One region of the Halanaerobium sehlinense genome, then DNA from elsewhere that is predicted to be linked to it. Evidence: riboswitches for the same ligand, from Rfam matches in the RefSeq annotation. Region 1 holds a riboswitch; each other region holds the start of a gene.
What was found. Region 1 has a riboswitch for cyclic di-GMP ahead of ACZ446_RS08070 (GspE/PulE family protein). Riboswitches for the same ligand answer to the same signal wherever they lie in the genome.
Positions count from the first base shown of each region.

Region 2: another riboswitch for cyclic di-GMP. It lies ahead of ACZ446_RS10870 (hypothetical protein); the one in region 1 lies ahead of ACZ446_RS08070 (GspE/PulE family protein).
Region 3: another riboswitch for cyclic di-GMP. It lies ahead of ACZ446_RS06730 (hypothetical protein); the one in region 1 lies ahead of ACZ446_RS08070 (GspE/PulE family protein).

Region 1 is NZ_AP042442.1:1,673,679-1,681,529, reverse strand. It holds gene ACZ446_RS08105 (peptidase U32 family protein) at 1-721, shown strand, start outside; gene ACZ446_RS08100 (DUF4911 domain-containing protein) at 723-944, shown strand; gene ACZ446_RS08095 (cell wall hydrolase) at 1,248-1,889, shown strand; gene ACZ446_RS08090 (AbrB/MazE/SpoVT family DNA-binding domain-containing protein) at 2,006-2,260, opposite strand; gene ACZ446_RS08085 (Fur family transcriptional regulator) at 2,462-2,890, shown strand; gene ACZ446_RS08080 (Crp/Fnr family transcriptional regulator) at 2,972-3,664, shown strand; gene ACZ446_RS08075 (shikimate dehydrogenase) at 3,796-4,692, shown strand; cyclic di-GMP riboswitch class I at 4,761-4,844, shown strand; gene ACZ446_RS08070 (GspE/PulE family protein) at 5,034-6,734, shown strand; gene ACZ446_RS08065 (type IV pilus twitching motility protein PilT) at 6,758-7,819, shown strand; gene ACZ446_RS08060 (type II secretion system F family protein) at 7,851-7,851, shown strand, end outside.
Region 2 is NZ_AP042442.1:2,233,977-2,241,827, reverse strand. It holds gene ACZ446_RS10905 (SNF2-related protein) at 1-1,110, shown strand, start outside; gene ACZ446_RS10900 (nitroreductase family protein) at 1,168-1,938, shown strand; gene rihC (ribonucleoside hydrolase RihC) at 1,952-2,866, shown strand; gene ACZ446_RS10890 (DUF2905 domain-containing protein) at 2,950-3,183, shown strand; gene ACZ446_RS10885 (aldo/keto reductase) at 3,321-4,157, shown strand; gene ACZ446_RS10880 (alkaline phosphatase) at 4,334-5,692, shown strand; gene ACZ446_RS10875 (hypothetical protein) at 5,924-6,304, shown strand; cyclic di-GMP riboswitch class I at 6,445-6,520, shown strand; gene ACZ446_RS10870 (hypothetical protein) at 6,532-7,050, shown strand; gene ACZ446_RS10865 (DUF3006 domain-containing protein) at 7,077-7,295, opposite strand; gene ACZ446_RS10860 (MBL fold metallo-hydrolase) at 7,384-7,851, opposite strand, start outside.
Region 3 is NZ_AP042442.1:1,398,610-1,406,460, forward strand. It holds gene ACZ446_RS06715 (hypothetical protein) at 1-125, shown strand, start outside; gene ACZ446_RS06720 (pyruvate carboxylase) at 346-3,777, shown strand; gene ACZ446_RS06725 (DUF4870 domain-containing protein) at 4,037-4,393, shown strand; gene ACZ446_RS06730 (hypothetical protein) at 4,476-4,727, opposite strand; cyclic di-GMP riboswitch class I at 4,770-4,844, opposite strand; gene ACZ446_RS06735 (hypothetical protein) at 5,002-5,472, shown strand; gene ACZ446_RS06740 (metallophosphoesterase family protein) at 5,487-6,806, shown strand; gene ACZ446_RS06745 (AAA family ATPase) at 6,807-7,851, shown strand, end outside.

The DNA.
Region 1 (7,851 bases):
GTGTATTTCTTATTCTGGCCGCTGCCTTTTGAGCAACTATTTTGTCGGACGAGATGCAAATAAGGGCGATTGTGCTCAGTCCTGCCGCTGGAAATATCACCTGGTAGAAGAAAAAAGGCCGGGAGAGTATTATCCAGTTGAGGAAAATGATCAGGGAACATTTATCATGAATTCCCGTGATTTAAACCTGGCAGAGGAAATACCTGAACTAATAGAAATAGGTCTAAGCAGCCTCAAAATAGAGGGTAGAATGAAGAGTGTTCACTATGCAGCTACAGTTGTCAATACCTACAGGATGCTGATTGATCAGTACTATGCTGATCCAGAAAACTATCAGGTGGATACTAAACTTTTAGCTGAGCTCAGAAAGATCAGTCACCGGGATTATACCAAGGGCTTTTATTACGGCAAACCAGGTTCAGAAGGGCAAAGATATCAAAGCTCTTCCTATTTAAGAACTTACGATTTTATGGGTGTAGTTAAAGCTTATGATCATGAGTCACATGAGGCGGTTATTGAGGTAAGAAATAAGATTTTTAAAGGTGATGAACTGGAATTTATAGTTCCTGGTCAAAAAACATTTACTGTTAAAGCTGATTATCTTTTAGATGAAGAGGGAGCAGAAATTGCGGCGGCTCCTCATCCAAAACAGCTGATTAAAATACCACTAGCTGAGGAAGTTCCAGCTGGTTCTCTACTCCGACGTCAGAAGGAGAATTAGAATGAAGGATACTCTAAAACTAAGATATGAGGTTGACCCTACAGAAATTAATTATATTGATATGATAATTAAGGCCTATGAAGGAATTGGGACGGTTAATGTCGACCATGATAATCCAGGTCAAATCTGGATTGATGTCACTGAAGGTACCAAAAAAGAAGTTAAAGAAGTAATGGCTGATTTAGGGCAGCAATTTAAAGTTGAATTAATTTCTGAAGAATAAATTAAGTTCATAAAAGTCTGAATTTTAATTTTGGTTCCCGACTTAACAAGCATCTTAAGCTAATAATAATTGACTATCAAAATTGTAAAATAAGAACATTTGACAAGCTGCAGTTAATTGTTTATTATTAAGTTGATAATCACATATAATTATTAATAAGCTTATAAGCAAATAAGTTTAAGTTGGAAGCAGATTAAAGGAGGAAGATTATATTATACATTTTACTATCAGTTTACAAAAGGGAGGTAATATATCATGCTGAGCAGGAATAAAGTTTTGATCTCGGTCATGTTACTCCTCATAATGGTGTCTTTTGTCAATCTCAAGGAAGTAGAGGCTCTGGATTTAGCTGAATTTGGAAGCAGGGCGTTGAGCAGAGGCGACGAAGGAATAGATGTAGCAGTTTTACAGCAGAAATTAAGTCAGTTAAATTATTATCAGGGAAGCATAGATGGTATCTACGGTGGTGGCACAGTTGCAGCCGTAAAAAAATTCCAGAGAGACAATAAGCTTCAGATTGATGGAGTTTTTGGTCAGAGTTCATTTAAAAAAATGCCGCAATTAGAGGCAGAATTAAATTACAACATATCAAGAGATGACATAATATTACTGGCCAGAATAATTCATGGAGAGGCCAGAGGTGAGGATTTCAAGGGTAAAGTAGCAGTTGGTTCGGTAATCTTAAATAGAATTAAGAGCAGCCACTTTCCCAATACGATTAGAGATGTTATTTTGCAAAAAGGACAGTTCAGTAGTTTAATGGACGGACAGGCTAATTATTATCCTGGAGAAGAAGAACTGCAGGCAGCTAGAGCAGCTTTATTAGGTTATGATCCAACAATGGGTTCAATCTATTTCTATAATCCGGATGTGGCTACAAATACAGCCTGGATATCCCAGAGAAACTTTGTAACCAGAATTGGTGGACATGTATTTTTAAGATAAGAATATAAAAAGATTATATTTAAAATAAAAATGACAGTTAAATAAAAGAATAGCACCTGTTAGGGTGCTATTTTTTTAAGAGATTGTTATCCAATTTTTGTTATTTGGGTAAAATTTTATTTTTCTGCCTGTAGTTCTTTCATATTCTCCATACACTCACCACAGATAGTTCTACCCTTATATTCTATAGTGTCATCTGCACTACCACAGAATATGCAGGCTGGCTCATATTTTTTTAGAATAATTTTTTCTTCATCAACAAAAATTTCCATAGGATCTTTTTTATTGATATTCATAGTTTTTCTGAGCTCAATTGGAATTACCATTCTACCCAAATCATCAATTTTACGGACGATACCAGTAGATTTCATGTTAATTCTCCTTTCTTAACATATTTCGACAAAATATTTCTATTTATTACATTATATAATTAAATAGACCCGTAGTCAATAGCCAAAAGTTATTTTCTTAAGTAAAAAATGGATATTCAAGCGGAAAAATTCAAAAAAATTATTAATATCTGTGGAAATTTATGATAGAATGTAAATAGTCATTTAAAAGAGGTGTTAATTATGGAGAATTTAAAAGAAAAGTTTAAGCGAAAATTAGCCGAAAATAATTATAAATTGACCAGACAGCGAGAAATTATTTTAGAAACTATTCTGGAAAACAAGAACTGGCACTTTACAGCTGAGGATCTGTTTGAAGCTGTTAAGAAAAAAGATAAGGATATTGGAATGGCTACTATTTATAGAAGCCTGGAATTAATGCATAAATTAGAAATAGTAAATATCCATGATTTTAATGAAGATTCCCGTATCTATGAATTATATTTAGAAGAATCACATCACCACCATATGATCTGTAAAAACTGCGGCAGGCTGGTAGAATTTAGTGATGAAGATATAGATTATTTAGAATCAGAGCTGGAAGCCAAGTATGATTTTAAGGTTACAGAACATAAATTAAGATTTTATGGTTATTGCAAAGATTGTAAGTAAAGAAATTTATTAAGAAAAAAGGAATTTATTCATTAATAGAGAATAATAATAATATAGAACCAAAGAGAGGTAGGTTTAGATATGGAAGAAACAAAACAGTGCTTAAAAGATTTAATTGTTTTTCAAAACCTTGATCCAGAAGAATTAGAATTATTATGCAAAAATTCTTATGCTAAACTTTACGAAAAAGATGAAGTCATCTTTTTTGAAAATGACAGTGTAAAAAAATTATATTTCTTAGTTAATGGTAAAGTTAAACTTTCCATGCTTTCAGCAGAAGGTAAGGAAAAAGTTTTAACTATTCTGCAGGAGGGAGATATTTTTGGCGAGTTATCACTATTTGACGAAGATCCTCACCCTTTAACAGCAGAGGTAATGGATGATGCCCGTCTTTTAATTATTCCCTGGAATGAGATGGAAAAGCTGATTACCGAAAGACCTTCTCTGGCAATTAAAATCATTGAGGCTCTATCCAAAAAAACACGCCTCTTAACAAGTCAGGTGAGAGAATTGGTGTTTCAGGATGCTGCAGGCAGATTAGCCAGTTTGCTTTCCCGCCTGGCAGAAGATTTTGGCCGTGAAATTGATGAAGGAACTGTCATTGATCTGGTTCTAACTCACCAGGAAATTGCCAATTTAATTGGTTCCTCTCGGGTGACTGTAACCAAACTGATGAATAAATTCATAGATGACGGCATGATCACCATTAAAAAAAGAAAAATTATAATTAAGGATTTCGAATCACTGGGAGAAAGACTTCAAACAATATTTTAATTGAAAACTGGAGTTAAATATTCCAGTGGTCTGAGAAAATACATAACAGACACGCTGGTATTTAAGTCCAGCGTGTTTTAACTTTTTAATTAATAAGATTCTAATATTTATAAGATTTTAGGAGGCAGAAGATGAGTATTTTTATACCAGATAGTGAAACAAAGTTATATGGTTTATTAGGTAAAACTTTAAGCCATTCAATTTCTCCATCCCTGCATAATAATGGATTTAGAGATTTAGGATTGAATGCAATTTATTTAATGCTGGAAACAAAAGAAAAGAACCTGGAGGAATATATTAATTCTTTAAAAACCTTAGGTTTCTCGGGCTGGAATGTTACAATTCCTTATAAGGAAAGCATAATTCCCTACTTAAATGGATTTTCTTCTCTGGCAAGAGCCTCAGGAGCGGTTAATACTGTTTTAAATAGAAGAGGGCGCTTAACAGGTTATAATACTGATGTGATTGGGTTTCAGCGTCAGGTAGAAGAATCAGGTTTTGTAGCTAAAGATAAAAGAGCCGTTGTAATTGGAGCTGGCGGAGCAGCTAGAGCAGTAATTGCAGCACTGATTCAGCTTGACTTAGCAGATATTACTATAATTAACCGGACTGTAGAAAATGCGGAAGAATTAGCAGGACTTTTCAGAGAAGATAATCCTAAGCAAAATATTGATTTCTGCAGTTTGGAAGAGCAGGAATATGCAGAACCTCTAAAAGCGGCTGATTTGGTAGTTGATACTACCCCTGTCGGGATGTATAGTAATAATATTAAGAATAAATTGGTTATTAATCCAGATTATTTACACGAGGAACAGCTGGTAATCGATCTGGTCTATAATCCTTTAAAGACCGAAATTTTAAAAGAAGCAGAAAAAAGAGGAGCCCAGATTGGAAACGGGCTGCCGACTCTGATTTATCAGGCAGAGGCTTCATTTAAGCTCTGGACCCAGGAAATGCCGCCCAAGAAAAAGTGGTATCAGATAGCAGAGGAAGCAGTAACTAAAATTGAAGCTGATACCGAAAAATAATACTTTTAGGTAATGTTTTTCAAAAAAAATTATTTTATAATTTAATTAAGACAAAAAAAATATAAATTAAATATTAAAAGCAAAGCAGTCTAAAGGCTGTGACGCAAAGACATAAGTCTAAGGGGAAACCTATGATAGTTATGTTTGCCTCAGGTGTAAAATTGCCAAAGTGAATCAACTTATGGCAATTTTTTGCTTTATAAACTTAAATTATCAAAAAGATTAAAATTTAATTAAAATTTTGCAGGAAAAATTAAAACTCTGTCGAATTTTACTATAACAGCAAAAAGATTTACAAAATATTTCAAAAGTCGACAAAATTTTTATTGTGAGGTGATAATTTGGCTTTTAAGAATCGAAAAAAATTAGGAGAACTTTTATTAGATCATGAATATATAACTAGAGAACAGTTGGATTCGGCTTTAGAAAAGCTAAAGGATACTGACAAAAAAATTGGTGAAGTTTTAGTTGAACTTGGATATGTTAGAGAAGAATCTCTAATTGAGGTTTTAGAATTTCAAAGAGGAATTCCTCATGCAGATTTAGATAAATACTTTTTTGATCCTTCGCTTTCAAATTTAATACCTGAAAATATTGCTAGAAGATATTTAGCAGTTCCGATTGAAAAAAAGGGTGAGAGTAAACTAAAAGTTGTTATGGCAGACCCAACAGATTTAGTAGCAATTGATGATTTAGAAATGTTAAGCAATTTAACAATTGAGCCACTTTATGGAGCACCTAATCAAATTCGTTCAGCTATAGACAGACTTTATGGTAATCAAGATATAGATATTTCTAATATTTTTGAAGATTTCAATTTAGATGACGTAGAAGAGGTATCTGATAACCAAAACGAAGAAATATATGAAGAAGCTGAACTAAGAGAGATGGTTGATGAAGCACCAATAATTAAATTGGCAAATTATATTATTTCTAAGGCCTATCAAAAAGGTGCAAGTGATATTCATATCGAGCCTGAAGAAAATAATATTAGAGTTAGATTTAGAATAGATGGTGTTTTAAAAAAAGAAATGACTGCACCTAAATCTTCGCATAGAGCATTAGTTTCAAGAATTAAAATTATTGCTAATCTAGATATTACTGAACATCGTGTTCCTCAGGATGGCCGAATCAAGATGATTTTCAAAGGGGAAAATTTAGATATGCGTGTTTCTACCTTACCTACTGTTAGAGGAGAAAAAGTGGTTATTCGTCTTTTAGCGAGAAATACGAATCTTTTAGATTTAGATAATTTAGGATTATCAGATTATAATAGAGTTAAATTTGGAAATTTAATTAAAAAGCCAAATGGGGTTCTGTTATTAACTGGACCAACTGGGAGTGGAAAGTCAACAACTCTTTTTGCAGCTTTAAATGAACTTAATAGTCCTAAAATTAATATGGTTACAATTGAAGATCCGGTTGAATATCAAATTCCTGGTATTAATCAGGTTCAGGCTAAGGTAAAAGCAGGATTAACTTTTGCTAAAACACTGAGATCAATTTTAAGACAGGATCCAGATATAATTATGATTGGAGAAATGAGAGATGAAGAAACTGCAGAAATAGCAGTTCGCTCTGCTTTGACTGGGCATCTGGTTTTTAGTACTTTACACACAAATGATGCAGTTAGTTCAATTACACGATTGATTGATATGGGACTAGCACCCTATCTTGTAGCTGCTTCTTTAAATGGTGTCGTGGCTCAGAGACTTGTAAGGAGGCTCTGTCCTCACTGTAAAGAAAAAAGAAAACTGGACAGACCGGATTTAAAATACTTAGGAGATCCAGAAATTGAAGAAGCATATTTTTCAGTTGGTTGCAAAAAATGTAATAATACTGGATATGATGGACGTTTAGCAATTCAAGAAATTTTTGAAATAGATAATAAGGTTAAGGAAATGATAAGTGATAATATTTCTAAAGAAAAGATTAGTGAATATGCCAAAGAGAATGGAATGATAACTTTAAAAGAAGATGGAATTGCAAAAATTAAAGCAGGAGAAACAGATGTTTCTGAAGTTGAAAGGATTATATATTAACGTAGGATTGGGGAGTGATGTTATTGGAGTTTGAAGAGCTATTAAAAATAGTATCCCAAGAAGATCAGATTTCTGATCTTCATTTAACAGTATTTTCTCCTCCGTACATTAGAAAAAATGGAAAACTTAAACCCTATACTAAGTATAATGGAGAAGTAAGTGTTGAAGATACTGAAAATTTAGCAAAAAAAATGATGAATGATAAACAGTATAAAGAATTTAAAGAAAAAGGAGAACTAGATTTTTCATATAGAATTCCTGGTACATCTAGATTTAGAGTTAACGCCTATCATCAAAGAGGAAGTGTTGGAATTGCACTAAGAATTATTCCAAACAAAGTTCCAACAATTGATTCAATGAATTTACCTGAAATTTTTAAAAAATTTGCTTATCAAAGAATGGGGCTTGTTTTAAGCACTGGCCCAACTGGGAGTGGTAAATCCACAACACAAGCAGCGATAATTAATGAGATAAATCAAAACCGTCAGGCTCATATAATGACTTTAGAAGATCCAATAGAATATCTTCATAAACATAATAAAAGCCTTGTTCATCAGCGAGAAGTCGGTAGTGATACTAATAATTTTAAAAAAGGATTAAGAGCCTGTCTTAGACAGGATCCTGATGTGATTTTAGTAGGAGAAATGAGAGATTTAGAGACAATTCAGATTGCACTAGAAGCTGCAGAAACTGGACATTTAGTACTGGCTACATTGCATACAAATAGTGCACCAGCAACTATTGATAGGATTATTGATGTTTTTCCAGCTGCTCAGCAGGATCAAATAAAAATACAGCTTGCTTCAGTGATCAGTGCTGTAATAGCCCAGCAGTTAGTTCCAACCAGGGATCAGGGCGAAAGAGTTGCAGCTTTTGAAATAATGATGGCGACATCGGCTATCAGAAATATTATTCGTGAAGGTAAAACTAATCAGATTTATTCGGCAATTCAAACTGGCGGCCGTTATAATATGATGACTATGGATAATTCTCTTCTAAAACTATATCAGCGGGGAAAAATATCAAGAGAATCAGTTTTACATTACTGTAATGATATTAAATATGTTAATGAAAAACTTCGTTAGTTTTAATCTTCTAAGTTAAGGGAGGTGCAAAA
Region 2 (7,851 bases), 560 kb from region 1:
GACCTGATAATTTCTTCTTATTCAACTATTGCTCGTGATGTAGAAGAATTGAATGACGAAAATACAATATTTTCTTTTGCAATTTTGGATGAAGCTCAGCATATCAAAAATCATAGAACTAAAAGGGCAAAGTCAGTCAAAAATATTCAGGCTGAATCACGGCTTGCTTTAACTGGGACTCCTCTTGAGAATTCAGTGGAAGAGCTTTGGTCCATTTTTGATTTTCTGATGCCTGGCTATTTAGGCAACTACAGCTATTTTAAGAAGGAGTTTTTGAATCCAATTAGCAAAAATAATGAGCAGGAAAAAATGAGGGAGCTTAAAGAAAGAGTTGCCCCCTTTATTTTAAGGCGCCGTAAAGGAGAGGTTTTAAAAGATCTGCCGGAAAAAATAGTTAATGTCCATCCAGTTAGCATGACTCAACTTCAGGAAGACAGCTATCAAACTGTTTTAGAAAAAGTTAGGGGTGAACTCTATAAAACTGTTGCAGATCAGGGTTTTAACAGTTCAAGGATTAATGTTCTTGCTGCTCTAACAAAACTTCGTCAAATCTGTAATCATCCGGCTTTAGTTTTAGGAGATGAGGCTAAGGCACAAAATTCGGGTAAGCTTGATGCTTTAAAGGAACTTCTGGGAGATGCTTTAAGTGGGGGACATAAAATTATAGTCTTCAGCCAGTTTGTTAAAATGCTGAAGCTGATCCGGGTTGAACTTGAGCAGCAGGGAATAAACTATCTTTACCTTGATGGTTCAACCAGAAAGCGGATGGAAAAGGTAAGGGAATTTAACAGCAATCCAGAAGTTGAAGTTTTTCTAATTAGTTTAAAGGCCGGAGGAGTTGGACTAAACTTAACAGCTGCTGATATGGTAGTTCATGTTGACCCCTGGTGGAATCCGATGGTCGAAAGACAGGCTACAGATCGTGCCCACCGCCTGGGTCAGGAAAATAGAGTTATGGTCTATAAGCTAATCACCAGAGGTACAGTTGAAGAAAAAATGTTAAAACTGCAGCAGCGAAAACAAAACTTATTCAACAATATTATTGAAAATAATGTTAATCCAATTAAAGCTATCAGCTGGGAAGATATCCAGGAACTACTTTCATATTAATTTTGAAATTTGATTTAATAAAATATGTTGATTAATTAGAGGGAGATGAGATTTAAGATGGTAGAAAATTTGACAGATGAATTAAAAAAAGACCTTTATCAATCAATTTACAAACGAAAATCAATTAGAAAATATAAAAAAGAAAAATTGAGTGACCAGCAGCTTCTAGATATCAATAGATTTTTAAAGCAGGTTTCAGTTTTAGATTCAGAAATTAAATATGAAACCAAAATTGTAGACTCAGATGCTGTTAAAAGTCTGATGCCTATTAAATCACCTCATTATCTGCAGTTTTTTTCAGAAACTAAGGGAGATTATCTTTTAAATGCAGGTTTTATTCTACAGCAGCTTGATTTATATTTGGCTGCAAATAATTTAGGCAGCTGCTGGTTTGGTATGGCTAAGCCTAAGAAAGATCAGATAGCAGAATCGGAGTTGGAATATGTAATTACTTTAGTTTTTGGAAAGCCTGATGAAGAAAATCATCGAGATTCAGTTGAAGATTTTGAACGTAAATCACTCTCTGAAATAAAAAGAGGTAAAAATCATTATGATCTTTTGGAAGCAGTAAGACTTGCACCTTCTGCAACAAATGGTCAACCCTGGTTTTTAATTTCAGAAGAAGCGCAAATTCATCTTTATCAAAAAGATCCCAATTTCATTAAGAAATTTTTCTACCAAAGAATGAATAAGCTTGATATGGGTATAGCTCTGGCTCACCTCTGGCTCGTAGCAGATCATCATAATAAAAATTTTAAAATTGAAAAGTTAGCTGAAAGTCCGGCTGAAGTTGAAGGATATAATTATTTATGTACGGTAAAATTGTAAGGGAGATGATTAGATGAAAAGAAACATAATAATAGATACTGATCCAGGAATAGATGATGCAGCAGCTTTAACAATTGCTTTGAATAATCCGGATCTGAAAGTTGAAATGATGAGCACAGTTGCCGGTAATGTTAATTTAGATTATACAACAGAAAATGCAAAAAAAATCCTTGATTTTTTTGCGAAGGATATTCCGCTGGCAGCTGGGAATTCAATACCTCTTTTAAGAGACTATGAGGATGCAAGTCAGTTTCATGGGGAAACAGGAATGAGTGGTTATGATTTTCCAGAAAGCAGCCGTAAGCTGCTGCCTGAACATGCTGTTCTAGAGATAAAAAATAGAATTTTAGCTGCTGAAAATAAGATTACTTTAGTTACTATTGGTCCTCTCACAAATGCAGCTTTACTTTTAACAATGTACCCAGAAGTCAAAGCAAAAATTGAAGAAGTTGTAATTATGGGTGGCTCAACAGTTGGGGGCAATACTAATTCTGCAGCTGAATTTAATATAAAGGTTGATCCACATGCTGCTCAAATGGTAGTTAATTCTGGACTTAAAGTTACTATTTTTGGACTTAGAGTAACCTCCAGGGCGCTTTTAAATAAAAAAGATATTGAAGCAATAAAAGAGCTGGGCGAGGCGGGTGAAATGCTCTATTCATTATTTACCCATTATCGGGGTGGTGATCTAAAAAAGACTGGTTTAATGATGCATGATATCTGCACTATTTGTTATCTATTACGGCCTGATATTTTTGAATTTCAGGAAACTCATTTAGAAGTTGCTCTAGATGGTCCTGCCGCTGGTGCTACGGTAGCTGATTTAGCAGCAAGGTATACAGATGAAAAAAATGTGAAACTGGCTGTTGAAATTGATCAAAAAGAGTTTAGAGACTGGGTAATGGCTGAAATCAAGAAGCTTAAATAAATGTATGTTAAAACAGGAAATTTTATGAGAAAATATGATATTTTTATCTCATTTTAAAAGTTAAAAGGAGGGAGTTCTGGTAGATGGAAGAATATAAAACTATTGGTCTATTATTGATAATAGCAGCTGTTGTAATAGCTTTAATTGGAGCAGTAATCTACTTTGGTGGAGCTTCACTTTCCTGGTTTGGTAATTTACCTGGTGATCTAAAAGTAGAGCACAAAAATTTTACTTTTTATTTTCCAATGGCTACAATGCTTGTCCTGAGTCTTATTTTAAGTATAATAATCAAGATTATTTTATATTTTTTTAGTTGAGCTTTGTTGACCAAAAAGAGTTGAATAGTGCAGGCAAAAAAATTAAAAAAAGGATTTTGTTCTTAAATCTTTAATTATATTAAAGTGGATAGTCTAACAATTTTATTTGAGATAAAATTCAAAGGAGGAATAAAAATATGATTCCAACTAGAAAATTAAAAACAGGTGATGAAATTCCAGTTATCGCTTATGGTACATGGGACATTGCTGAAGAGAATGTGGGAGAAAAGGTAGAAATTGCAGTAAAATCAGGTTATAACCACATTGACACAGCTGAAGGCTACCATAATGAAGCTGGAATTGGTGAATTTTTAAAGAATTATGATCGGGAAGAGTTATTTATAACTTCGAAAGTGCTGCCTTCTAACTTAAATTATGAAAGCGTTATCAAGGCCTGTAAGCGTTCTTTAAAAAAATTAGGAACAGACTATCTTGATTTATATTTAATTCACTGGCCTAATCCAGCTATTTCACTAAGAGAAACTTTACAGGCGATGAAATATCTTCGTGATCAGGGTCTGGTAAAAAACATAGGAGTCAGCAACTTTTCAGCTTATCAGTTGAATTTTGCTTTAAAAATCACTCCGGTACCAATTACTGTAAACCAAATCGAAATACATCCCTGGTTATATCAAAAAGAGCAAAAAGAACTACTGGAACTCTGTCAGCAGAATGATATAGTTGTAGAGGCCTCAGCTCCACTGGCCAGAACAGAAGTTTTAAAAGATGAAACAATTGTAGAATTAGCTGATAAATATGATAAATCGCCAGCTCAAGTTGTTTTAAAGTGGGAACTTCAAAAAGGTATTGTTCCACTGCCTAAGTCAAAAAGTGAAGGTCATATCAAAGAGAATTTAGATCTATTTGACTGGGAACTTGCAGCAGATGATATAGCAAAAATTGATAATATTGATCAGCACAAGCGAATATATATGATAAATCTAGATGATGACACTTATGGAATTAGTTCTTAAATTTGAAAATCTAAGTTTAACCTGGGTATCCTGTGAAAATGCAGGGTACCTATTTTTTTGCAATTCACAAAAAAATCAGAAAAAAAGAAGGACTTCAATAACTTGTATTGAATAGTATTAAATAGACAGACATCAGTCGTCTGACAAACAAAAATTTAAAGGAGGAATTTAGATTTATGTTTAAAAAATCAAGAAAATTAATGCTGGGTATGACTTTGTTTTTAGTTTTAGCTCTGGCTTTTACTGGAGCAGCACAGGCTGAAGTAAAAAACGTCATTCTCTTAATTGGTGATGGTATGGGTATTGGTCAGATTGATATGGCCCGTTATTTCGCCGGTGGCAAGGATCATGAACTGGAATTAATGAAACTGCCTGAAACAGGTATAATGATGACCAGCTCTACAGAAGGTGTAACAGATTCAGCTGCAGCTGGTACTGCAATGGCAACAGGCCGCAAGGTTTATAATGGTGCAATTGCCATGAACAAAAATGGTGCAGAACTGGATTCGGTCTTAGACTTTGCTCAGGTTAGAAACAAAGCTACAGGAGTTATCAGTACAAATATGGTAACTGACGCAACACCAGCTGCTTTTATCGCCTCAGTTGAAGATAGAGGCATGGGTGGAGCAATTGCTAAACAGGCTATTGCAAATGGTGTAGATGTAATGCTCGGTGGTGGCCGTGAAGATTTCATGGAAGAAGAAGCAGGAGAAGACTTGATTGCTAAGGCAAAGAAAGAGGGTTATCAGTATGTTTCTGATAAAACTCAGTTAGAAAAAGTTATTGCAATGGATGGAAAGCTGCTGGGGCTCTTTAATGAATCTTATATGAACTATATTAATGACCGTGATGATCTTGGGTCACAAGAACCTTCATTTGAAGCCATGACAAGAAAAGCAATTGAAGTCCTATCTGAAGATGAAGATGGATTTTTCTTAATGGCAGAGGGAGCTCGTATTGATCATGCAGCACACGCAGCAGATGTTCCTGGTGTTGTAGCAGAAACTCTTGATTTTGACAAAGGTGTAAAAGCAGCAGTTGATTTTGCTAAAGAGAATGGAGATACTTTAGTAATTGTAACTGCAGACCATGAAACTTTAGGGTTTTCTGTAACTGAGCCAATTAATAAAGAAGCTTTAATGAATATCGATGTTTCTCCAGAATATATGGCTTCTCAAATGACTAGAAAAGAAAATGGTAAGGGTTATACTGCAGCAAGTGTTAAGTCTGTTTTTGAAGAATATGCTGATATCTCTTTAACTGATGCAGAAGTTGCTAGATTCAATGAACTAATTCTTGATGATGAAGGAAATATTAAGTATTCATATCTTGTAGGATATGAAATTGGTTCAATCATAGCTAATGAGTATCAGGCAGGAGTAGTTAACACTTATATTAGAGCTAATTCTTCTACTGGGGGGCATACTCTTAACTCAGTCCCAGTATTTGCTTATGGTGAAGGTGCAGAAGCATTTAATGGTATGATGCAGAATACTGAATTCTCTAAACTGCTATTTGAATCAATGCGCCCATAAACAGCTAAAAACAAAAATTAAATAGTAATAATTAAATAGATTTAATAAATGGTGGTAGGTTATAAAAAACTTACCATCATTTTTTTATGAGACTATTAATTTAACTGCTCAAAACAATAATTTTTAATTTTATCTTCACTAATCTGACTCGTTCTGTTATAATTAAACTAGTTCGTTATCTAAAAATTGACTTGAAAAGAGAATTTGAATAATTTAATTAAGGGGTTTATAATGAAAAAATATTTTGTTTTAATGATTTCACTGTTATTGTTTTTAGGAATTAGTACAGCGGCAGCAGCTCAACCTAAAAGCAGCTGGGAAAAGAGTTTTCAAAAAGAATTTAGTGGATTAGGCTACTCAATTCAAAATTCTTGGGATTCAGAAATGGAAAATCAGACTGAAATAAATAGTGAAGCGGATAATAAAGCTTCTGTTAAGCAAATTGGCAGCGGAAATAGTGCTTTAATTGTACAGAATGGTAATTTGAATAGTGCTTCTATAACTCAAATTGGAGAAAGCAATAGAGCAGTGATCAAGCAGTTTTCTGATCGTGATAATGCTGTGATTAAACAAAGAGGCAGTAATAATAAAGCTGTTATTATTCAAAAATAATCTAATTTAGTAGGCCTTAATCAGCCTATTTTTGTTCATTTGATTTGCTAGAGAATTAAGTGATATTTTAGCAAAATAAAGATTGCTAATAAGAATTTTATTATATATAATATAAGCTAATAAAAGAATTTAATAGCTTCTTTTATAAAAGGTAAACTTATCGTGAGGTAAGGACACAAAGCTGAGGATCTCAATATGAGATAGCCGGCTGCTAAAAGGAGGAAATAATGAAATTTAATTTAGAAGCAAGCATTTTAAAGATTATTGTTTTATTAATTTTGGCTTTAAGTCTTTTTTCTATAGTCGTTTTTGCAGAATCTATTAGTGGTGAAGATTTACAAATTGAAAAAAATGCTTCTGTAAGTGCAGCAATACCGCCTTTTCAAAAAGTTAATATTGTTGAGCTTAAGAATTTTAATGATAAATTTTTAATAGATAATTATAAAGAGGCTGGAGAAATAATTGTTGAAGATGCTTTGGTGATTGAAGTTTTTAGTAATGCAGACTGGAATTTACGATTGAATAATAGAAATATCTATTCCGAATTAATGATCAAAAAGAGTGATCAAAGTAATCTAGAATGGCAAAAACTAAATTCAACTACTGCTAAATTTCTAGGAAGACAAGGTATTCAAAAAATAAGTTTTGATCTGAAATATATTTTAGATCATAGACCTAAAGTGAAAATTGGAAGGAATAATTTAGGTTTTGATTTAAGATTTAGTATAGAACCAATTTTATATTAAAATAACTGAGAAAAACAGAGCTGATATCAGCTCTGTTTCTTTTTTAACTTATCTAAAAGGCTGCCCACTCTTTTTTCGGCAGCTTTTTTTTCATCTTCTTTTAATTTGAAACTGATTTCTAAGATGCTTCCTTCTTCTGCAGCTGCTGGAAGTTCTGATACTGGTAGAAAAAAATCTTCTTTTTCCTGAGGTCGAATTAAAAGTCTTGCTTTTCCATTTTCAATTTTATCAACTGTTACTTTCATTTGATCATTCCTCCTATTTAGTAGTTATTGATATCTAGATTAATTTCTCTAATTATTTAACATTAGTTATCCCCACCATCCAAATAAGTTAATTGATAGTTATTTTATCCTGCCAGCGATCAAATTTATAATCATCAATACCATTAATTTTTTTGATTTCTTCAAGTTTTTCAAAAGGACCATGTTCACTTCGATATTTTATAATTTTCTTAGCTGTTGCTGGTCCAATTCCCCAGAGCTTATCTAAAACAGCCGCCTCAGCTGTATTAATATTGATCAATGCTGTTTCTGTTTTTGGGGCATTATTACTTTTTGAATCAAATTCTGCTCCAGCTATTATATTATCTGAAATTCTTTCTGTTTTTACGGTATGGTTTCTACCATCAGCTGTAATTACAATGTTTCCATTTAAATCATTTCTAAATAGATTGGCTCCTGTGCTTTGGTACAGTTTAATTATTTTTGCTTTTGGGTGATCATAATTGTTATCAGAGCCAACTTGAATTACTGCAGTTTTTGGCTTTAAACTTTTTACCCAGGCTGCTGAGCTAGAAGT
Region 3 (7,851 bases), 280 kb from region 1:
TTTTTGTAATTTTCTTAGATAACAGTCAATTTATGCAGAACTTAAGTTATTTAAATTATTTAATTCCAATTATTTTAATTGGTTCAGGAGTACTTTTAATTTACTTTAGGCAAAATAAAAGATAATTCAAAAAATTAATAATATAAGCTTTAATTAGATATTGACTAAAAATTATGGTATACTTTAAATGAATATAATTAAATTACTAACTTTTATCAGTTTTTAGGAGAAAATTCTCTAACTGAAAATACTTTATTAATAATTTCTACCTTATTTATCTGGGTAGAATTTTATTAAATATAAATACTTTCTATTATTAAAGAATTAAAGAAGGGAGATTAGAGAATGTCGAAAAAATTTAAAAGAGTTTTAGTGGCCAATCGTGGAGAAATAGCAATTCGAGTAATTAGAGCCTGTAAGGAGTTGGGCATTAGAACTGTAGCAATCTATTCTGAGGAGGATAGAACCGCCCTCTTTAGAACCAAAGCAGATGAAGCTTATCAAATAGGAAATAATAAGGGGCCTATTGAGGCTTATCTGGCTATTGATGAAATTATTGATTTAGCAATTAAAAAGGATGTTGATGCAATTCATCCTGGTTATGGATTTTTATCTGAAAATCCCGAGTTTGTAAGACAGTGTGAAAATGCTGGGATTAAGTTTATAGGACCTGATGCAGAAGTAATGGAGAAGTTAGGTGACAAGATTAAATCTAAAATTTTGGCACAGGAGTTTGGAGTGCCGACTATTCCCGGCTTAGAAAAACCGATTAAAAAAGAAGCAGAAATCAAAAAATTTGCTGAAAAACATGGGTATCCTTTAATGCTCAAAGCTGCTGCCGGTGGTGGTGGTCGTGGAATGAGGATAGTCCGTTCTGATGATGAATTAATTTCCCAGTTCAGGGATGCCAAGGAAGAAGCCCGTAAGGCCTTTGGAATTGATGATATTTTTGTCGAAAGATATCTTGAAAATCCAAAACATATCGAGGTTCAAATACTTGGGGATGAGCATGGGAATCTTGTCCACTTATTTGAAAGAGACTGTTCAATTCAGAGGCGTCATCAAAAACTTGTAGAATTTACTCCTGCAGTTGCTTTAAGTGATGAAAAAAGACAGGCAATTCTTAAAGATGCCTTAAAATTATGTGAAGGTGCAGGTTATAAAAATGCTGGTACAGTAGAATTTTTAGTTGATAAATATGACAATCATTATTTTATAGAGGTTAACCCAAGAATTCAGGTGGAACATACTGTCAGTGAAATGATTACTGGAATTGATATTGTCCAGAGTCAGGTTTTGATTGCTGAGGGGTACAGACTTGATTCTGAAGAAATTAATATTCCTAACCAGGAATCAATTAAGGTTAATGGTTATTCAATTCAGTGTCGGGTGACAACTGAAGACCCGGCAAATAATTTCATTCCTGATACAGGGCGTTTGGACCATTATCGAACAGGTTCAGGTTATGGAATTAGACTTGATGGAGGTAATGGCTATACAGGTGCTGTAATTAACCCCTACTATGATAGTCTGCTGGTTAAAACAATATCCTGGTCCCGAACTTTTTCAGATGCAATCAGAAAGGCAATGCGCTCAGTTGAAGAAATGAAAGTTCGCGGTGTTAAAACTAATGCTTCATTTTTAATAAATGTTTTAAACCATGAAGAATTTCAAAAAGGAACCTGTGATACCGGTTTTATTTCCAACAATCCTGAACTGCTTGATGTTAGACCTGGATCTGATCAGGAACAGAAGATTTTAAGTTATCTTGGTGAAAAAATTGTTAATGAAACAAGAGGTAAAAAACCAGAATTTGATGTGCCCAAGGTGCCTGAATTTGAAAAAATTAATGGTTTGGAAGGTACAAAACAGATCTTAGATCAGGGCGGTCCGGAAGCAGTTGTAGACTGGATTAAAAATAAGGAAGAAATTCTTTTAACTGATACAACTTATAGAGATGCCCATCAGTCACTGATGGCAACCAGAATGAGAACTGTAGATATGGAAAAGATTGCAGAAGCGACTTCTCATTTAGCCAAGGACCTATTCTCACTTGAAATGTGGGGAGGAGCAACCTTTGATGTTTCTTATCGATTCTTAAAAGAATCTCCCTGGGAAAGAATTGAACGTCTACGAGAAAGAATACCTAATATTTTATTCCAGATGCTTTTAAGAGGTTCAAATGGTGTAGGATATAAGAACTATCCGGATAATGTAATTCGTAATCTGGTAGCAGAAGCTGCTGATGCTGGTATAGATGTCTTTCGGATTTTTGATTCTCTAAACTGGCTGCCAGCAATGGAAGTTTCTATAGATGAAGTCGTTAAACAGGGTAAAATTGCTGAAGTTTCAATGTGTTATACAGGTGACATTTTGGATGATAAAAGAGCTAAATATGATCTGGATTACTATGTAGATTTAGCTAAGGGAATAGAGGAAATGGGAGCACATATTCTTGGAATTAAAGATATGGCTGGACTTTTAAAACCATATGCTGCCTATGAATTAATTAAAGCTTTAAAAGCTGAAATTTCTATTCCAATTCACCTGCATACTCATGATACAAGTGGTAATGGTGGAGCTACCCTTTTAATGGCTGCTGAAGCAGGAGTTGATATTGTGGATACCGCCTTTAATACAATGGCAGGATTGACAAGTCAGCCACCACTTAACTCAATTGTAGCAGCTCTAACTAATACTTATCGTGACCCAGAAATGAATATTGAAGATATTCAGAAAATCTCAAATTACTGGGGTGCTGTTAGACCCGTTTATTCCCAGTTTGAATCTGAGTTAAAGTCAGGTACAGCCGAAATTTATAAATATGAAATCCCTGGAGGTCAGTATTCTAATTTAAAACCACAGGTAGAGAGTGTTGGTTTAGGTCACCGTTTCAAAGAATTTAAGGAAATGTACCGTAAGGTTAACTTTATGTTGGGTGATATACCAAAGGTTACTCCTTCTTCTAAAATGGTAGGAGATTTAGCAATCTTTATGGTTAAAAATGATCTGACACCAGATAATATCTGCGAAAAGGCCAAAAATATGGCTTTCCCGGATTCAGTTGAGGCTTACTTTAAAGGTATGCTTGGTCAGCCTCCTGGAGGTTTCCCGGAAGATATACAGGAGATCGTTCTTAAAGGGGAAGAACCGATTACAGTTAGGGCTGGAACTTTACTTGAGGATTATGATTTTGAGGCAGCTGCAGCTGAACTAAAATCAGAATATGATTTTGAACCAACTCAAAAGGACCTTTTAGCATATGCACTTTATCCAAAGGTCTATAAAGAATATTTAGATTACCTTGAAGAATATGGTGACCTCAGTCATATGGGTAGTGATGTATACTTCCATGCGCTACGTGAAGGTGAAACAAGTGAAATCAAAGTTGAAGAAGGTAAAACTTTAGTTGTCAAATTATTAGAGATTGGTAAAGTTGACGACCAGGGTTTCCGCAGACTTGCTTTTGAGGTAAATGGTTTTAGAAGAGAGATAAAAATCTATGATGAAGCAAGCACTGCCAAAGCTGATTCTGCGGTTAAGCAGATGGCTGATCCTAATAATGAAATGGAAATTGGAGCCAGTCTTCCCGGTAATATTGTTGAAATTTTAGTTGAAGAAGGGGAAGAAGTTGAAGAAAATCAGAGCTTAGTGATTATGGAAGCTATGAAGATGGAAACAAATATAACTGCTCCTGCAGCTGGTACAGTTGCAGCTATCCATGCTCAGGCAGGTCAGCAGCTTGAATCAGGAGAATTAATCTTAGAGTTAGAATAAATATAGACTTAGAATATATATAATAATCAGCTTAAAGTTTAGCTATAAAAGTTAACTAAACTTTTTGACTTAATTACCCGTCTGAATTCTCAAATTTAAAGAGAACAGGCGGGCTTTCTTATTTAAAATATTTACTGCTTTTTAAATTTGCTTGATTATGTTAAAATAAGATTAGAAGAACTTAATTAAAATTTATAAACTAAAGCTGAGAAAGAAAGGGGGAAGAGATATTATCTAATCAGATAATTATCTCAAATTTATGTATCACAAAAAAACCAGTCTCGGTCTTGATGAAAATATCGAGTCAATTTTAGCCTATGCAGGTATCTGGGTTACGGGTTTGATTTTTCTATTTATTGAAAAGAAAAACAATCATGTTCGTTTCCATGCGATGCAGTCATTAATCACCTTTTTTTCCTTGTTTATAGCTTCTTCTTTAATTTTAGTAATTCCGGTAATTGGGGTTATGATTTCTTCTTTAATAACTTTTGTTGGAACTATTCTCTGGTTTTTACTGATGTATAAAGCCTACAATGGTGAAGTATTTAAGCTGCCTTTTATAGGTGATTTAGCAGAGGAATTAACTTTTGGTGAAAGTTTTAAAGAAAAAAATTAGCTAACTAAAATTATAATTTCAAATAAAAAATTAGTAATAAAAAAAGCCTGTAGAAATTAAATCTCTACAGGCTGCTTAAATTTTATTTAATTTTTTTCAGCTGTCCAGGGGGTAAATCACTTTCATCTGTATCATTTTCCTTTGGATCTCCAGGTGGCTGTGGATCAAGTCCATTACCAACACCATTATTACCCTTTTCTTTTGTAGGTGGATCTGGTTCTTCAGGGTCTTCTGGGTCATCGATCGGATCTATTATTGCCAGTACAGAGAGAGTTAAACTAAATACAAGAACCAAAACCAAAAAAACTGCCAGTAAACGATTCCAGCTTTTCATAAGATAACCTCCTTTTTATAGACCATAAAATTAAGGAGAAGATCTGGCAGCCTGGCGGCCCTAAAAGGGTCCATAGCTTTGCGAGACATTTTTGCAAATGTTTTGCTTTTTGGATGCTCCTTCATATATATAATTATATTACTAAGATTAATATTAGTCAATAATTTTAATTCTAAATTATAAAATATTTTACAGGATTTGATTACTTAATATAGAAATATTATTAAGAGGCTAGATCTGCTTTTAAATAAATACTAAAATAAAAAAGGGGATAATGATGCATAAACCATCTAAAAGATTTGTTTATTTTACGATTCGTTTCATTCTTGTCCATGTTTTAATTTATATTTTCATAGGGGTTATTTTTAAAAACTTTGAAAATTATGTTGTCTCATTTACTAATATTGATGCTTATTACGATTTTAAAGCATCAGAACCTGAACTTTTTAGGATAGCATCAGTTTTTCAAATTTTTAGAGGTGCTATTTTTGCCTTTATTTTATATCCCTTTTATGACAATATTATTAAAAGTGATTATGCCTGGCAAAAATTATTTTTTATAATCTGGGGTTTTTCCTTTATAGGAGCAGCTGCTCCCATACCGGGTTCAATTGAAGGCTTAATTTACACCAATACTACCTTAGTTGAACATGGAATTGCATTAGTTAAATATACAGTAGAAATCTTTGTTTTTTCCTGGTTTTTTGTAAAATGGGAAAATAGAACTGAAAGAGACTACAGTTAAATTTGGAGGCAGTAATGGCAAAAAATATTAAATTTATTCATACAGCAGATATACACTTAGGCAAAAAATTAAGCTGCAATATTCCCTCTGAAACTCAGGTGGATAAAGTTTTATTTGATGCAACTGAGCAGGCTTTTCAAAATTTAGTTGAACTGGCAGTGACAGAAAATGTTGATTTTATCTTAATTGCAGGAGATCTTTATGACAGAGAAGCCAGATCAATTAAATCCAGTCATTTCTTTTTAGAGCAGGCTGAAATCTTAAATAAAAATGACATTAAAATATTTGTTATTTCTGGCAACCATGATCCAGCAGGGATAGAAAATGAAGTTTTTGAGCTGCCTGAAAATGTTAAATATTTTTCAAGTGATAATGTGGAAAGCTATGAATTTTTAAAGAACGGAAAGTTAGCAGCCAGAATTTTAGGGCAGTCTTACAGACAAAAATTCGAGAATAGAACAATGTATAATTATTATACAGCACCGGACAATTCAGTCTTTAATATTGCTCTCCTGCATACTGCTTTAAATAAGGATAATAACCGTTATGTACCTGTAACTAAAAGTGAGCTGTTGACTAAAAATGAAATACATTATTGGGCTTTGGGACATATTCATCAATATCAAAAGCTCAATCATAAACCATCAATAAATTTTTCTGGTACTCTGCAGGCTCATGATATTAGTGAAGAAGGTAATAAAGGAGCTCTTTTAATAGAAGTTGATTCTAATTTAAAAGTTAAAGAAAAGTTTATTCCACTGGCTCCTGTTGTTTTCAAAAAAATCGAAATTGATTTAGAAAAATATGAAGAACTTGATAATATTAGTCAGCTGCTGCAGCTTTTAAAGATCAGATTGGACAAATCTATCGAAAATCTTAGACTGAAAAACGAGTCTCAAACTTTTAAGACTAAGGCTGTGATAGTTCGATTATATATTAAGGGTAGAACTGGAATTCATCGACATCTAGATGCTAATCGAGATGAGCTTGAAGAAACACTTTTAAAAGATATCAGAAGCAGATTTAGAGGAGAAAGTCCAAATCTCTGGCTGCATTCTTTAGTTTTTAGAACTACAGCTCCTATAAAGAATTTAGAAGAGCTTAAAAAAAGCAGTGAACTTTACCAAAATATTGACCAGTTAATAAATGATATTTTAACCGATCCAGAATTAAAAAGGGAATTAGCTGCTGAGTGGGGTCAGATCTGGCAGGGAGATCAGAATCCCGAAGATAGGGAAAATCATAAATTTTTTGCGGATCAAAAAATACGGGCAGATATTTTAGAAGAAGCAGAAAAGATAATTATATCTGAATTAATAGAAGGCGGAGATTAAATGTTTTATAAAAATATTTATATTCGTGATTTTGGAATATTTAATAACCAAAATTTAGAGGATATTTCTAATAACCTGGTTGTAATTGGTGGTCATAATAGAGCCGGCAAGAGCAGCTTTTTAAAACTTTTGCGCCATCTACCATTTGGTCTGCCACAGAATAAGTCAATTCCTCCAGCCAGCAATCAATATTATATTGAGGCTGAAATTGAGAGAGATTATAGAAATTACAGCTTGTATTTAGAGGGTTATGCTGCCCCTAAGATTTTAGATGAAAAACAAAATAAAGTCAAAGCTCCAGAACTTTTTAATTACTTAGACCAGCTGAGCTACCAACAACTTTTTACTATTACCCTTGACGAACTGCAGCAGTTATCTAAAATTGCAAAAGGTAAAAAGAGAGAAAAACGCTTATACTCAATTCTTCTTGGTGCTGGTCTGTCAGAATTAGTTAAAGTTCCAGAGTTGGCAGATAAATATTATAATTATGCTAAAAATATAGGAGGTACTCTTGGTGATCCTTCAGTTGCTTCATTTAAGCCCTATTTTAAAGAAATTGAGGAAGCTGAGTCATTAAGAGATCAGGCATTATTAGAGATTAAAGAGTTTAATCAAAAAAAAGAAGAATTGAAAGTTTCAAAAGATAAACTGGAAACAGTAGATAAAGAAATAACTGAAAGTGAAAATCAAATTTTCCTGCTTGATCTGCTCAAAAATAATTATCCTACTCTTACAAAAATAGAGAATTTACAGGTTGAAATAGAGCAGTCATCAGTTAAGGAAAATGAAGAATATCTGGAACTTGAGCAAATTGAAAGTTATCAGCAAAAACTTGTTTCAATAAAAAACAAAATGAAATCTAATAAAAATGATTTATATAAGTCAATAAAAGCTAATAAATTAGATGATTTTCTAGAATTTATAAAAAATAATAGCTCCAAAATAAATAATCAGCAGCAAAAAATTGACCTGATTAATGAAAAAATAAAAAATTTAAAAAAACAAAAGAACAAAATTAGTAATGAATATCAGACTTTAACTCTAG